One region of the Massilia sp. KIM genome, then DNA from elsewhere that is predicted to be linked to it. Evidence: predicted binding sites of a transcription regulator. Region 1 holds the regulator's gene; the other holds the start of a gene.
What was found. The regulator FNR, encoded in region 1, switches genes on or off when oxygen is low (the NO sensors DNR and NnrR bind a similar motif). The targets are predictions, from matches to a motif close to TTGATNNNNATCAA.
Positions count from the first base shown of each region.

Region 2: the regulator FNR is predicted to act here: its motif matches at 1,181-1,194, upstream of B0920_RS20130 (universal stress protein).

Region 1 covers NZ_MVAD01000001.1:600,099-603,503, forward strand. The annotation lists gene B0920_RS02885 (DMT family transporter) at 87-1,004, opposite strand; gene B0920_RS02890 (AraC family transcriptional regulator) at 1,064-1,870, opposite strand; gene fnr (fumarate/nitrate reduction transcriptional regulator Fnr) at 1,891-2,655, opposite strand; gene B0920_RS02900 (cytochrome ubiquinol oxidase subunit I) at 2,902-3,405, shown strand, end outside.
Region 2 covers NZ_MVAD01000002.1:1,204,509-1,207,913, reverse strand. The annotation lists gene B0920_RS20135 (protein phosphatase CheZ) at 1-862, opposite strand, end outside; gene B0920_RS20130 (universal stress protein) at 1,267-1,746, shown strand; gene B0920_RS20125 (response regulator transcription factor) at 1,824-2,468, shown strand; gene B0920_RS20120 (Crp/Fnr family transcriptional regulator) at 2,846-3,405, shown strand, end outside.

The sequences.
Region 1 (3,405 bases):
CAAAATGTTCTTATTGCTGACATGATGCCAAGTTGACGGCAGAGCTGTCGCCATGTTGGCGGGCAGGAGCCTGGCCGCGCAGACGCCTAGTCCTGTTTCTGCGCGTGGGCCGAGGCGCAGGCCACCACGCCGCCCACCAGCAGGGCCATGGCGGCCCATTCCAGCGCGCCGGGCCAGCGCGCTTCCCAGAGGAAGCCGTAGAGCGAGGCGAACAGGGTCTCGAAGACGATCATCTGGCCCACCAGGGTCAGGGGCAGGACCCGGCTGGCCACATTCCACAGGGCGTTGCCGAGGATCGAGCAGCAGATGGCCACGCTGGTGACCAGGCCGGCGAAATGCAGCCACTGGGCGCCGCTGTGGCTCCCCATGCCGCCCGCGAAGGCCGGCACCGCCAGCACCAGGGCCTCGAGGCCGGTCACCACCCCGACCAGCAGATTCCATTCGTTGCCCGACACGCCCTCCAGGCGCGCCAGCCAGCGGCTGTTGTGGACCGCGAAGATGGTCCAGGAGACCAGCGCGCCGAAGGCGCAGCCCAGGGCCAGCAGGGAAGCGACCCCGCCCGTGGACAGCGACTGCCAGCCGATGCAGGCCAGGCCCGCCGCGCTCAGCAGCAGGGAGGGCGCCAGGCGGCGCAGCGGCAGCGCATGGCGCTCGCGGCTGCCGACAAGGGTCACCGCGATCGGCAGCAGGCCGATCACCAGCGAAGGCATGGCCACCCCGCCTTCCCGCACCGCCGTGGCGAGGAACACGTAATAGATGATGTTGCCGGTGAAGGCGAGAAAGAGCAGGGCGCGCCACTCGCGCCAGCCGAGCAGCCCCAGCAGGCGGCGCCAAGCGGGGGCGATCAGCACCGCCGCCACCAGGCCGTAGGCCAGGTAGCGCCCGGCGGACAGCTGCAGCGGCAGGAAGCCCGGCGCCAGCTTGGGCGCCAGGAAGACCAGGCCCCACAGGGCCCCGGCCAGGATGCTCGCGCCGATGCCGAGCGGGGTATTGTTGACGACCATGAAGCATCTCCTGAAAGTGGAGATTCTGGCCGCCGGGAAGAGAAATATCTTGGCGCCGTCTACTGCGTTTTGTGCACAGGCTCGCCGGAGTTGGCCGCGTGCGGGTCGGCGCTCCGATGTGCGCTTCGATGTGAAGGCCGATGTGCGCGCCGATAAGCGGCCGGCGTGGTGTCCAGCGCCAGGCGCATGGCGCGGGTCAGGCCGCTCTGGTCGGCGAAGCCGGCGGCCAGGGCGATGTCGGCGATCGGACGGGCGCTGCCGGCCAGCCAGGCGCAGGCCAGTTCCAGCCGCCGCGCCGCCAGCCAGGCGCGCGGGCTGGCGCCCAGCTCTTCGCGGAACAGGGCGTGCAGGCGGCTGGCCGAGAGACCCGCCACGCGCGCCATCCGCTCCACATCCCAGGGCAGGCCAGGCTCGGCCTCGATGCGCGCCGTCAGGGCCGCCAGGCGCGACAGCGGCTGGGGCGCTTCCTGGGCCAGGGTGTCGAGCAGCAGCGGGGCCCAGCCTTGCACGGTGGCGGCCGGGCCGCTGCCGCCCACGATGCCCATGAACTCGACCAGCTTGCGGGCCGCCGGGCCGATGGTGGGGAAGGGGCGTTCCAGCAGGCGCTGCCAGGGGCCGCGCGCCAGCACGCCGGCGTCGAGGTCGAGGATCAGGGACTGGTTGCCGGCCTCGCCGGCCTGCGCGTGCCAGGCGCCGGGCGCGATCAGCGCGCCGCGCAGCGCGTCGAGGCGGCCGGCGCGGCCTTCGATCTCGAGGGCAAGGCCGCCCCGCAGCGGCAGGACCAGCTGGGCGTAGGCATGGCGGTCGGGGTCGCCCAGCGCGCCGTAGCTGCGCAGGTGCAGCGCGAACGGAGAAGGGGAGCTCATCGCCGGTCCGCCCTGGCGCCTCAGGCCATCGGACTGCACACGTCGGTGCCGGCCGCGAGCGCCTTGAGCTTGACCGGATCGAGCAGCCTGACTTCGCGCTTGTCGACCTCGATCCAGCCCTGTTTCTTGAAGCGCGACAGCAGGCGGCTGACGCTTTCGATGGTCAGGCCGAGGTAGTTGCCGATGTCTTCGCGCGACATGCGCAGCTGGAAGCCGTTGGGCGAATAGCCGCGCGCGGCGTAGCGCGCCGACAGGTTCACCAGGAACACGGCGAAGCGCTGCTCGGCGCGCATGTTACCCAGCAGCAGCATGACGTTCTGCTCGCGCGTGATCTCCTGGCTCATGATGCGGTGGAAGTGGCGCAGCAGGGCCGGCACTTCGCCGAACAGTTCTTCCAGGCGCGAGAAGGGGATCTCGCAAACTTCCGAGTCTTCCAGGGCCACCGCGTCGCAATGGTGGCTGCCGCTGATGGCGTCCATGCCGAGCAGCTCGCCGGCCATCTGGAAGCCGGTGATCTGGGCTTCGCCGGCCGCGTTCACCTGGTAGGTCTTGAAGTGGCCGAAGCGCACCGCGTACAGGTTGCGGAAGGGCTCGCCCATCTGGTACAGGCGCTCGTCGCGCTCGAGCCGGCGGCGGCGGCCGATGATCTGGTCGAGGCGGTTGATGTCGGCGTCTTCCAGCCCCATCGGCAGGCACAGCTGGTGCATGCTGCAGGCGGAGCAGCTTGCCTTGATGGCCTGGATATTGACGGGCTGGTCGGACTTGAACGACACGGTCTGGGTCATGGGGTGGAGCGTCCTGTCTGTGAGCGAGTCTGGATTATAGACCCGCCGCGCCGCGAACAAGTCGGCCGGAGGCCCCGGCCCGGCCGCAATGGCCGAATCTTGTTGCGTTTCGGGTGCAGGTTCCAGAACGATGATCCGTCTGGCATGCCGTTTCGACACCGGCCAAACGTGCGCATGGGGACGCCGTGCTAGATTCGCCGGGACGCGATGCGAATGCACAAGCGTGGTCTGAGCGAAGGAGCGCCCATGTTCGGTTTCACCGCCCTGGATCTGGCACGAATCCAGTTCGCGTTCACGATGTCCTTCCACATCCTGTTTCCGGCAATCACCATCGGCATGGCCAGCTATCTCGCCGTGCTCGAACTGTGCTGGCTGCGCACCGGGCGCCAGGTCTTCGTCGACCTCTATCATTTCTGGCTCAAGATCTTCGCCGTCACCTTCGGCATGGGCGTGGTCTCGGGCATCGTCATGGCCTACCAGATCGGCACCAACTGGAGCTATTTGTCCGAGTTCGCCGGCAGCGTGATGGGGCCGCTGCTCGCCTACGAGGTGCTGACCGCCTTCTTCCTCGAAGCCGGTTTCCTGGGCGTGATGCTGTTCGGCTGGAACCGGGTCGGGCGCGAGCTGCATTTCGTGGCCACCTGCATGGTCGCGATCGGCACGCTGATCTCCTCGACCTGGATCCTGGGCGCCAACAGCTGGATGCAGACCCCGCAGGGCTATGCCATCGAGGGCGGGCGCATGGTGCCG
Region 2 (3,405 bases), on a different contig from region 1:
AGAATCCCAGCTCGGCAAGAAGGTCGTCAACGTTATCTTGATCCAGCGCCGCTTCCGGCACCGACGGGCCCTGCATCAGCTGCACCGGTGCAGCCGCTTCCTGCTCTTTCTTGAGCAGTTTTTCCTTCAGGTCGGCCGGCGCGTTGTCGCGCAGCAGCTGGGCCAGTTCCTGCTCGACGGTCTGGGTGATCTTGACCACTTTCTTGATCAGCTGGCCGGTGATGTCCTGGAAGTCCTGGGCCATCATGATTTCCAGCAGGCGGGCCTTCTCGGCCTCGGTGGCGACCGACACGGTGGCGGCGAAGGAGCGCGAATCGCCGGCCAGGGCCTTGAATTCGTCCAGGCTCAGCTTGCCCGAGAACAGGTCGGCCCAGCGGGTTTCCATGTCCTTGGCCTGCTTTGAGAGCAGGTCCTGGGCCGGCATGCCTTCGTCCAGGGTGTTGAGCACCTTGTTGGCGGCCTGCTCGGTGAGGCTGGCGACGTATTCCAGGCGGTCTTGCGCGTCCACGATCTGGGACGAGGCTTCGGTCAGGGCCTTGTCGTAGCCCAGTTCGCGCAGCGAATCGTGCAGCAGGCGCACGATGCCGCCGAGGCGCTCGTACATGCCGCGGTCGTGCTCGCTCACCTGAACTTCCTCGGCGGCGGCCGGAGCGGCCACCGCCGTCACGACGGCGGCGGCGGCGGGAGCTGCGGCCGGCGCGGTGGCGGCGGATACCTGGTCGAACAGGGATTCGAGGTCATCGTCATCGCCAGCGGCCGAGGCCGCAGCGGGCGCCGGTTCGGCGGCGGGTGCGGGTGTGCTGGCGCGCTGCGCCGCCACTTCCTCGAATAGTGCGTCGAAATCGTCAGCGGCGTCGGTCATAATCCCTGCTTCTCCATAATGTATAAGTTCGCAATGAGCTCTGCAATTCGGGGTGCTGCGTGCATCTTCGCCGGCGACATGCCTTGCTGAATAGATGGTCTGAGTCTGCATGCGAGTGTAGCAGCGTGGTTGCCGTAGGTAAATCTCGGAAACTGGCACGCAACAAAATGGACAAGGAAACTTAATTCCGCGACAATTAAATCGCGTGGTTCCTGAATGTTTACACAAGCTAGGTGTTGTATTTTGTAATCGTAGGGCCTGTTGCCGCACATTGGTTTTGCGCACACCAAGTCGCTGGCGGCTCAACGGGTGGCTCATTTGATCGAACTCAACTGTTTGCGTCTTAGCAATCGCCGCCGCGCCCGCGACACCCCAGAATGGCGTGGCCTTTGGGAGGAGTCATCATGTACCGCAAAATCCTGATCACCACCGACGGCTCGGCCGTGTCCCAGCATACCGCCTGCGCAGGGGTCAAGTTCGCCCAGCAGATGGGGGCCGAGGTGCTGGCCCTGTTCGTCGCGCCCGAGTACCAGTATCCGGTGTATGTGGAAATCATCCCGCCCTCCTACCCCAGCGAGGAAGAATACCTGGCACAGATGCGGCGCATGGGCGAGGAATACATGGGCAGGATCATGCGCTCCTGCGCCGCCGCCAATCTCCAGCACACCTGCATGACCGCGTTCTCCGACACCGCCGCGCTCAAGATCGTCGACGTGGCCGAGCAGGAACACTGCGACCTGATCTTCATGGGCTCGCACGGGCGCAGCGGCTGGGGGCAGTTGTTGCTGGGCAGCGTCACCAACAAGGTACTGTCGCACACCACCAAGCCGGTGCTGGTGCACCGCCTGATCAAGGAACCCGGCACCGGTACCCAACCCGCATAGTATGAAGAGCGACAAGTTCCTGACCTTGGCACTGTGCTAACCTGTTCCTGCTTGCCGACCGCGGCTGAGGGATGAATATGGTACGAATCGTCATTGCCGATGACCACACGATCATGCGTGAAGGGCTCAAGCGCATCCTGGATGGCGCCGCGGACATCGACATCGTCGGCGAGGCGACCAATGGTTTCGAGGTGCTGGCCCAGGTGCGCCAGGGGGGATTCGACCTGCTCCTGCTCGACCTGTCCATGCCGGGCCGGAGCGGCGTCGACCTGATCCGCCAGGTGCGGGCCGAGGCGCCCAAGCTCGCCATCCTGATTCTCACCATGCATGAAGAGGAGCAGTACGCGGTGCGGGCGATCCGCGCCGGGGCCCAGGGCTACCTGACCAAGGAAAGCGCGGGCACCCAGCTGGTGGGGGCGATCCGCAAGGTCGCCTCGGGCCGCCCCTACATCAGCACCGAGGTGGCCGAGCAGCTGGCGCTCAACATCATGGCGCCGAGCGAGCAGTTGTTGCACAAGCAGCTGTCGGACCGCGAATTCGAGGTGTTTTCGCTACTCGTCGGCGGCAAGTCCATCACCGAGATCGCCAACGGACTGCATTTGTCCGTCAAGACCGTCAGCACCCACAAGACCAGGATCATGCAGAAGATGGGCATGAACTCGCTGTCCGAGATGGTCCAGTACGCCGTTGCCCACCGCTTGCTGTCGCCGATGAAGGCTTGATCAAGCAAGATTAGACCCCAGCCTGGTGTTTTCGTGCCACGCCGCGGCTGCCCGCTCCGCGCTTTCCCTTGCCGGCCGCTGCGCCGGCTCCCCTGCCCTGACCTTGGTCTTCCCTCTCGTTCCCGAAGCGGCGGATCAGAATATTCCTACAAGTACGCCATCTCTCCTACCTACATATTCAGGCATCGCTGATATTCGTGCCGGACTCGTGTTGGCATACTGAATTCAAGCGTTTCGACTTGCTTGCGATCCAAGTCACGGTGTCAGCCGTCCGGATCGTTGCGGGAAACCCTGAGTTCCTTCACCTGGAGATGAGCATGCAGTCCCAGCCAACGTCAGAACAACGCAATGTCACCCAGCCGACCCTGCATTCGCCGATGGAAGCCGGCCGCCAGCGCCAGGGACGACTCTGGTCCAACCTGAAAGAAGTCTGCGACCTGCTCCGCATTCCTGCCAGCGTGTCGGTGACCTCCGAAGAACTCCTTTTCCAGCACGTGCAGTTCAAGACCGGCCAGCGCGTCCACACCATCGGCCAGGCCTTCGACACGCTCTACATCGTCAACTCCGGTTTCCTCAAGACCGTCCTGATCGACGAGTTCGGCAACGAACAGGTGCTGAGCTTCCCCATGAAGGGCGACATGCTGGGCGTGGACGGCATCCACACCCGCCACTACGCCTCGGAAGCGGTGGCGCTGTCGGATTGCGACCTGATCCTGCTGCCCTTCAAGAAGCTGACCGCCCTGGGCCGCGTGCACAGCGAGCTCGAGAACATGATGTACGGCGTGATGAGCCGCGAGCTGGTGCGTGAGCAGACCATGATCGGCATGCTGGGCGCGCTGTCGGCCGAGGCGCGGGTGGCGCGCTTCCTGGTGTCGCTGGCGGACCGCTTCGCCGCGATGGGCTATTCGAGCAAGCTGTTCAACCTGCGCATGACCCG